DNA from 2 places in the Ensifer sp. ENS11 genome. Region 2 is predicted to be linked to the other one. Evidence: predicted binding sites of a transcription regulator. Region 2 holds the regulator's gene; the other holds the start of a gene.
What was found. Region 2 encodes PhoB, which activates phosphate uptake and scavenging genes when phosphate is short. Its sites were predicted from a motif close to TGTCATNNANCTGTCAT; they were not measured.

Region 1 (3,849 bases), on a different contig from region 2:
GGCATACTTCGCCGAAAGCGCCTGCTGACGTTCAACGAATTTTCCGAATTCGGCGTCCGACAGGCCGCGCTTGGATTTGTAGTAGAGCGTGTACTGGTCCATCGTCTGGAACTGGCGCTGCCCCGGCGCGTGGTCCATCAGCGAGACGAGCTTGACCTGCGGATCGTTCTGGAAGTCCTCGTAGTGATCGAGCACGTCCGATGTCGAAACCTCGCAGCGCAGGTGGATCAGATGGTCGGCGCGCAGGCGGCCTTCCTGCTTGGCCTGGGCCAGCGCGTCCGCCATGCTGCGCATTTCGCCCTTCTGGAAACCGCCGTCTTCGTCCGAACCAAGGCGCAGGCAGTCGAATACGGTGGTGATGCCAGACGTGACGACCTGTGCGTCGTGTGCCTGGATCGCGGCGATCTTCAACCAGCGAACGCCGGGCCGCGGCGAGTAATGTGCCTCAAGGTGGTCGGTGTGCAGCTCGATGAGGCCAGGCAGAAGGTAGTCGCCTTCGAAGTCTTCACCAGTGTTGGTCGTGCCATGAGAGATATCGGCGATCTTGCCGTCGCGGATCAGCACCGAGCCGTCGAGGATACTGTCCTCGAGAACGATGCGGGCATTGGTCAGGACTTGTTCTTTGCTCATCTCATGCGATCTTTCGTTGTGTCGCGCCGCGGAGCGGCAGCAGGGAATGGACCAGGAACGGTGCGCCACGGTGCGGCTCGACGAAGAGCGCAACTGACGTGACGTGAAGCGGCTTGCCGATGTGATCAGCAAAGGTGCTCTCAAGCACGGTCCGCATTGGTTTCGCTGTCTCGCCGGGTACCGGCCCGGTCAGCGTCAGGTGAAACTGAAATTCTTCGAAAACATAGGGGTATCCCCACTTTCTCAAGTATTCCCTCTGCCGCTCCGGAAGCTTGTCCGGGTTGCGTCGCGCCATGTCCACGTCCGACAACGGCGCCCGAAACGGCTCGAAGGTTTGCACGGCCTGCGCCGCGAATTCCTGCAACGCCTCGCAGTGGGTCGCGGAAACCAGCGCGAAGAACGGGCCAAGCTGAAGGAGCGTGAGTTGAGGGATCTCGAAGGGTTCAACATTGTCGGCAAACGTTTCGAAGGCTGCGACCAGCTCGGCTTCGCTGCGGTCTTCGGCAAGTGTGAAGGGGGCCTTGAGAGTGCCGTGAAAGCCGTAGCGTCGCGGGTCGGCAGTCAGTGCATGTCGCGTGGCGGCATCAAGGCTGCCTAACGCTGAAAGTTCATTGGTCTCGCCGGTAAAGGCATCACGGCCGAGCCAACGGGCCGCCGTCTGCGACAGCCGGTCGTCTGCCGGCGGCGCGAAGTAGATTGCATAACGCACGGTCTTCACTTTCTTGTATCGACCGGCCCGCCGGAACGGCGGGTCGATTGTTCGCGGGATGCGATGCGCAGCTAGCCGATTTCCATGACAACATCATGATGGCCGCGGTGCAAAAAATTCTTCTCGTCAATGAGCCTTCTGCCCCATCAGTCGCGAGCGGCAGGCGTTCGAGATGCTGTCGAAAATAAACACGACCAGCAAGATGAGAAGCACCATATAAGCGACATTTTCCCAATCGGAGTTGGTACGCATCGCTTCCCAGAGTTTCAGGCCGATGCCACCGGCGCCGACAGCGCCGATGATCGTTGCCGAACGCGTGTTGGATTCCCAGAAATAGAGCGCCTGGCTGGCGAATACCGGCAGGACCTGCGGCAGGACGCCGAAGCGTTGCACGGCAAGCGGGGTGGCGCCGACGGATTTTACGCCTTCGCGCTGCTTGTCGTCGATGTTCTCCAAAGCCTCGGAGTAGAGCTTGCCCAAGGTGCCGGTGTCGGTGAAGAAAATTGCGGACATGCCGGCAAGCGGTCCCGGGCCAAAGGCGCGCGTGAAGAACAATGCCCAGATGAACATGTCCACCGAACGCAGGAAATCGAAGAAGCGCTTGGCGAGCTGGTTCGTCAGGAAATTCGGGGTGATGTTGCGCGCCGCCAGGAAGCAGAGCGGGAACGCGACCAGCGAGGCAAAAAGCGTGCCGACGAAGGCCATGACCACGGTCTGCAGCAGTTTGGTCCACACATCCAGATGCTGCCATTCGGCGTTGTAGAGGATGTTGTTCCAGGCAAGCGACAGGTTCGAGCGCGTGGGTTCGATGCGCTCGCCGCTCGTGATCAACGAAAATATATCGCCATAGCCCTTGCCGAAGAACGGTGAGTGGACGTCGAAGAGGAAATTGGCCCAGCCGAAGAAGCGATTGCGGATCGAGATGTCGTCACCTTCGACGTCGGCCCAACCAGTTGCACCAAAGGCGAGCGTGATCTTCTCGCCCGGGCGTTTCTGCGTGGCCCAGGCGGGGAGGGCACCCTGAGGGGTTACCGTGTCCTGGCCATCGACGGCCATCGTCAGCGTCTCGCCACGATGGGTTGCCTTGACGAGTCCGTCGGCAATTTCGATCTTCGTCGACCTGTCATAGGTGATGACGGCCCTGGTGATGATTTCCTCGGTCCGCATTTCGACGCGGTTCTGCTCACTTGGCGTATTGGCCGCGCCGAGCGCTGAACCCGGCGCCATGAAGCTGAAGGATGACGTCGTCTTGGGCTTTGCAGTCTGTGCGGTTGCAGCGGGTAATTCGACTTTTCGGGTCACGGTTTCCTTGTCGAGTTCCACCCATGCCGGATTCGGATTTGGCCCAAGCGGCGAGTTGCGCTGGTAATCGAGCGTCATCGTCTTGTCGCGGGCGATCTTGATCTCGGGCCGAACCTCGTAGGAGACCCAATCCGCGAGATAGGTCCCGGCAATGCCCCAATTGGCGTTGCCCAGAACATGCCCGATCGAAAAGAACCACCAGCTGAAGATGAGGTAAGCGACGAGGCCGACACTGATGACAATCGTGCGCAGGCGCTTGTTCGAGGAGCCCTGCAGCAAGTGCGGGTGACGCGATGCGATCGCATCCATTTCGAGAGCGCTTAATCTGGTCGTGGAGGTCATGATGCGCACCTACTGGGCAAGCTGGAAGGCCTGGTCGCCGACGAGGCGACGGCGCAGCCATGCGGAAAACTGGTCGACGGCGAAGATCGTTGCAAACAGCAGGATGACGATCGCCAGTGTCTTTGCCTGATGGCCCTGGCCGATCGACAGACGCAGCAACTCGCCGATCCCGCCGCCGCCAACTGCGCCGATGATGGTCGAGGCGCGTACGTTGATCTCGAGGCGAAGCAGGAAATAGCTGGCGAAGTTGGGCAGCACCTGCGGCACCATGCCGAACCAGACGCGTTCGATCCAGTTGCCACCGGCGGCGCGCAGGCCCTCGTCCGGTTTCATGTCGGCGTTCTCGACCACCTCGAAGAACAGCTTGCCGAGTGCGCCGACCGTGTGGATCGAAACCGCGGCGATCGCGGGTATCGGCCCGAGCGAGAGGATTGCCAGGAAGAAGCCGGCGATGACCACTTCGGGAAAGGCGCGTAGGATCTCCATCAGCCGGCGCACGACACCACGAACCCACGGATTGGGCATCAGGTTGCGGGCGGCAAGGAAACAGAAGATGAAGCCGAAGAACGTGCCGATGACGGTGGAGAAGATCGCGATGTTCACGGTCTCCAGCATCTTGTGCACATACTCAGGAATGTAGAAGCTCTCGGTCAGGTAGAGCCGACCCTCGGGATAATTGTACTTGAAGCTGCCGTCGTCGTAGGGCGAAGGCAGATCGAACATGGCGCGGAAGATTTCCAGGCCATCACGCGGCGCGAGATCGCCGACGAAATCGAAGAAGTGCGGCAGGCGGTCGAAGAATTTGCCGGCATTGGAATCGTTGGCAAACCAGAGCGAGCCGGAAAGGGCGAGCACCAGCACGGCGA
Region 2 (3,849 bases):
GGCGATCAACCAGACGCCCTCTCCTCGCTCGAAACGCAACGGCGCACGCATGTAGGTGTCGTAAAGCGGCGTGGTTGCAGTCATGGCGAGCCTCTCCTTCATTGCTATCGGCATCGATCCGAGCCCCTGTTGAGCGCGGCAAAAAATTAAAAATGCCGCCTTGCGGCGGCGCAGGCACTATTCCTATTTCGCAGCGCAATGTCAACAAAACCAAGCTTTGCAGTGCGGTCGGACGGGTCTGATCCATGCGACGAAAAAATCACGCGACGGGGCTTGCAAAAATGCAACGCCCACCGAGCAAGTTGGGGAAAACCAAGAAATCGATTCGGCGCGATTCGCGGGACTCTTGCCACGGAGTCCGCCGGTCAGTAGGTTAATGTTCAATTACTAGACGCATGCGGCGGGCCTAGTCACCAAAAGTGTTATCGCGTTGCAGCTCCGGAGCCTGTCCGGAGCGTGGTGAGAGATTCTGTCATCGCCAACGCTGAGAACGGAGAGTGCAGAAATGAACTGGACTGACGAGCGGGTGGAAAAACTGAAGAAGCTTTGGTCCGAGGGCCTGAGCGCGAGCCAGATCGCGGCACAGCTCGGCGGCGTCAGCCGCAATGCGGTCATCGGCAAGGTTCACCGGCTGAGCCTGCCCGGCAGGGCCAAGGCTGGCGGAACCACCGCCGCGACCCGGCCGAAGCAGCGCCCGACTTCGGCGCCGCGCGCTCCGAACTACGCTTCGCGCGTCACGACACGGACGGTTACCCGTGCGGCCGGCGCGACCGTGCTCAAGGAAGAGGTCGAAGTCGATCTCGTCGCCGAACAGGATTTCCGCATCCAGACGGATGTGGTCGTGCCAATGTCGCGCCGCCTGGAGCTGACGCAGTTGACCGAGCGCACCTGCAAATGGCCGATCGGCGACCCGCTCAAGGAAGAATTCCACTTCTGCGGCAACGATTCCCCGGAAGCTTCGCCCTATTGCACATTCCATGCGCGGCTTGCCTATCAGCCGACCTCCGAGCGCCGTCGCGCTCGCTGAGACGACCGAAAACCACATGCAGAAAAGGGGCCGCACGGCCCCTTTTTTATTGGCTGCTGCATGTTTCCCTGGTTCGTATTCGCTTCAAGGAAACATGCCGCAATTCAAGATGCAACAGCGACCTTTGCGCGTCCATTAAGATGCGCGGCGCTGCAGTGGCCGGCTGGCTCAGCTTTCGAGCGAGTAGCCGGCACCGCGAACGGTGCGGATGACATCAGGCATGCTCGAGAAATTCAGTGCCTTGCGCAAGCGACCGACATGCACGTCGACGGTGCGCTCGTCGACATAGATATCGTGGCCCCAGACGCCATCAAGGAGTTGCGAGCGCGAGAACACCCGGCCCGGCGACGACATCAGGAATTCGAGCAGGCGGAATTCCGTCGGACCAAGGCGGACCTCGCGGGTGCGGCGATGCACGCGATGGGTCTCGCGATCGAGCTCGATGTCGCCGCAGCGAAGCAGCGTCGAGAGGACCTCGGGCTTGGCGCGCCGCAGCATCGCCTTGACACGGGCCATCAGCTCCGGGGTCGAGAACGGCTTGACGACATAATCGTCGGCGCCGGTGGCAAGGCCACGAACCCGCTCGCTCTCCTCGCCGCGCGCCGTCAGCATGATGATCGGCAGGCGCTCGGTTTCCGGACGTTGGCGCAGCCGGCGGCAAAGCTCGATGCCGGAAACGCCCGGCAGCATCCAGTCGAGGATCAGGAGATCCGGGAGGCGCTCCTGTAGGCGGATCTCCGCCTCGTCTCCGCGCAGGATCGTATCAACATCGAACCCTTCGGCTTCGAGGTTATAACGCAGCAGGACACTCAGCGCCTCTTCGTCTTCGACAACGGCGATTTTCGGCAACATCAGGCAACGTCTCCTTACCCAGAGCGTCTCGCGTTCGATCGAACGCAAAGAGATGCTCGAACATATAGAATCTGGAGCACTCCGCGCGTTTTCATAGGCACGCGCGAAAACGTATAGCTTCAGACGCAGTAGAGCAGGGCCGCAACCAGGGCTGCGACCGGAGCAGGTTCATAAGCAGGCACTCGAACGTATCCGGGTCTTAAAGCGCGTCGCGATCTCTAAGATGCGCTTGTTGTGCTTTAAGTTCTTGTTTTTGCACATGTCGTTATCGCAAAACCGCTGCGCACTTTTGCGCGACATGCGTTAGTCCTTCACGGCACCCAGCGTCGACGTATTGTCGTCCTTCGGACGCTCGCCTTCCGGCTGCGCGCCCGTCGCCATGTAGTAGATCGTCTCGGCGATATTGGTGGCGTGGTCGCCGATACGCTCGATGTTCTTGGCACAGAAGAGAAGATGCGTGCAGGGCGTGATGTTGCGCGGATCTTCCATCATGTAGGTGAGCAGCTCGCGGAACAGCGAGGTGTAGATCGCGTCGATCTCCTCGTCGCGCTCGCGGATGCTGTTGGCCTTCTCCGGCGAGCGGGAAGCGTAGACGTCGAGGACTTCCTTGAGCTGCACCAGCGCAAGCTCTGCCAGGTGTTCGAGACCGCGCGCCAGCTTGCGCGGGATGCCGGAGCCGGCAACCGCGATGACACGCTTGGCGTTGTTCTTGCCGAGGTCGCCGACGCGCTCCAGATCGGACGCGATGCGGATCGATCCCATGATCTCGCGCAGGTCGGCAGCAACGGGCTGGCGCTTGGCGATGGTGACGATTGCCTTTTCGCCGATCTGGCGTTCGGCTTCATCGAGGATGGTGTCGTCGGAGATCACCTTCTGCGCCAAGGCGAGGTCAGAATTGACAAGCGCACGAACGGATTCGCCCACCATCTGCTCGGCAAGCCCGCCCATCTCGGAGATGCGGCGCGTGAGATATTTCAGTTCTTCGTCGTAGGCGGACATTATGTGCATGGACATAGTCTTCGATCCTTGCGGGCGCGTTCAGGAAACGGGGTGAAGAGGAGCTTCGGCCATCAACCGAACCGGCCCATGATGTAGTCCTGGGTACGCTGGTCATCCGGATTGGTGAACATCTTGTCGGTGTCGTTCTCCTCGACAAGATTGCCGAGGTGGAACATGGCAGTGCGCTGCGAAACACGCGCCGCCTGCTGCATCGAGTGGGTGACGATGACGATCGTGAAGTTGGTACGCAGCTCGTGGATCAGTTCCTCGACCTTGGCCGTCGCGATCGGATCGAGCGCCGAACAGGGCTCGTCCATCAGGATCACTTCAGGGCTGACGGCAACGGCGCGCGCGATGCACAGACGCTGCTGCTGGCCGCCCGAAAGACCGGTGCCCGGCTCCTGCAGGCGATCCTTCACCTCGTTCCACAAACCAGCCTTCTGCAGGCTGGTCTCGACGACTTCGTCGAACTCAGACTTGGTGCGGGCAAGCCCGTGGATGCGCGGGCCGTAGGCGACGTTGTCGTAGATCGACTTCGGGAACGGGTTCGGCTTCTGGAACACCATGCCGACGCGGGCTCGCAGTTCCACGACGTCGATCGTCGGGTCGTAGATGTCGTCTTCATCGAGCGTGATCTTGCCGGTGACGCGGCAGTTCTCGATGGTGTCGTTCATGCGGTTCAGCGTGCGCAGGAAGGTCGACTTGCCGCAGCCCGAAGGGCCGATCAGCGCTGTCACCGTGTTCTCGCGGATATTGAGATTGACGTCGAAAAGCGCACGCTTCTCGCCGTAGTAGACCGACACATCCTTGCCGATCATCTTGTAGGGCACGGTGTTCATTTTCTGATCCAAGGCTTTTTCGACTGCTGCTTCTGACATGATGTTCATAGTAATTACCTCACTACCAACGGCGCTCAAAGCGACGTCGCAACAGAATGGCGCCAAGGTTCATGACGACGAGGAAGATGAGAA

Region 1: IB264_RS16550 (DUF1045 domain-containing protein) is a predicted target of PhoB. The motif match lies at 1,424-1,440, and genes of this name have one in related genera.

Annotation. Positions count from the first base shown of each region.
Region 1 is NZ_JACVAN010000007.1:287,607-291,455, forward strand. It holds gene IB264_RS16545 (alpha-D-ribose 1-methylphosphonate 5-triphosphate diphosphatase) at 1-630, opposite strand, end outside; gene IB264_RS16550 (DUF1045 domain-containing protein) at 632-1,339, opposite strand; gene phnE (phosphonate ABC transporter, permease protein PhnE) at 1,466-2,983, opposite strand; gene phnE (phosphonate ABC transporter, permease protein PhnE) at 2,993-3,849, opposite strand, start outside.
Region 2 is NZ_JACVAN010000001.1:444,271-448,119, reverse strand. It holds gene IB264_RS02220 (aspartate aminotransferase family protein) at 1-84, opposite strand, end outside; gene IB264_RS02215 (GcrA family cell cycle regulator) at 506-1,027, shown strand; gene phoB (phosphate regulon transcriptional regulator PhoB) at 1,196-1,879, opposite strand; gene phoU (phosphate signaling complex protein PhoU) at 2,183-2,893, opposite strand; gene pstB (phosphate ABC transporter ATP-binding protein PstB) at 2,950-3,765, opposite strand; gene pstA (phosphate ABC transporter permease PstA) at 3,779-3,849, opposite strand, start outside.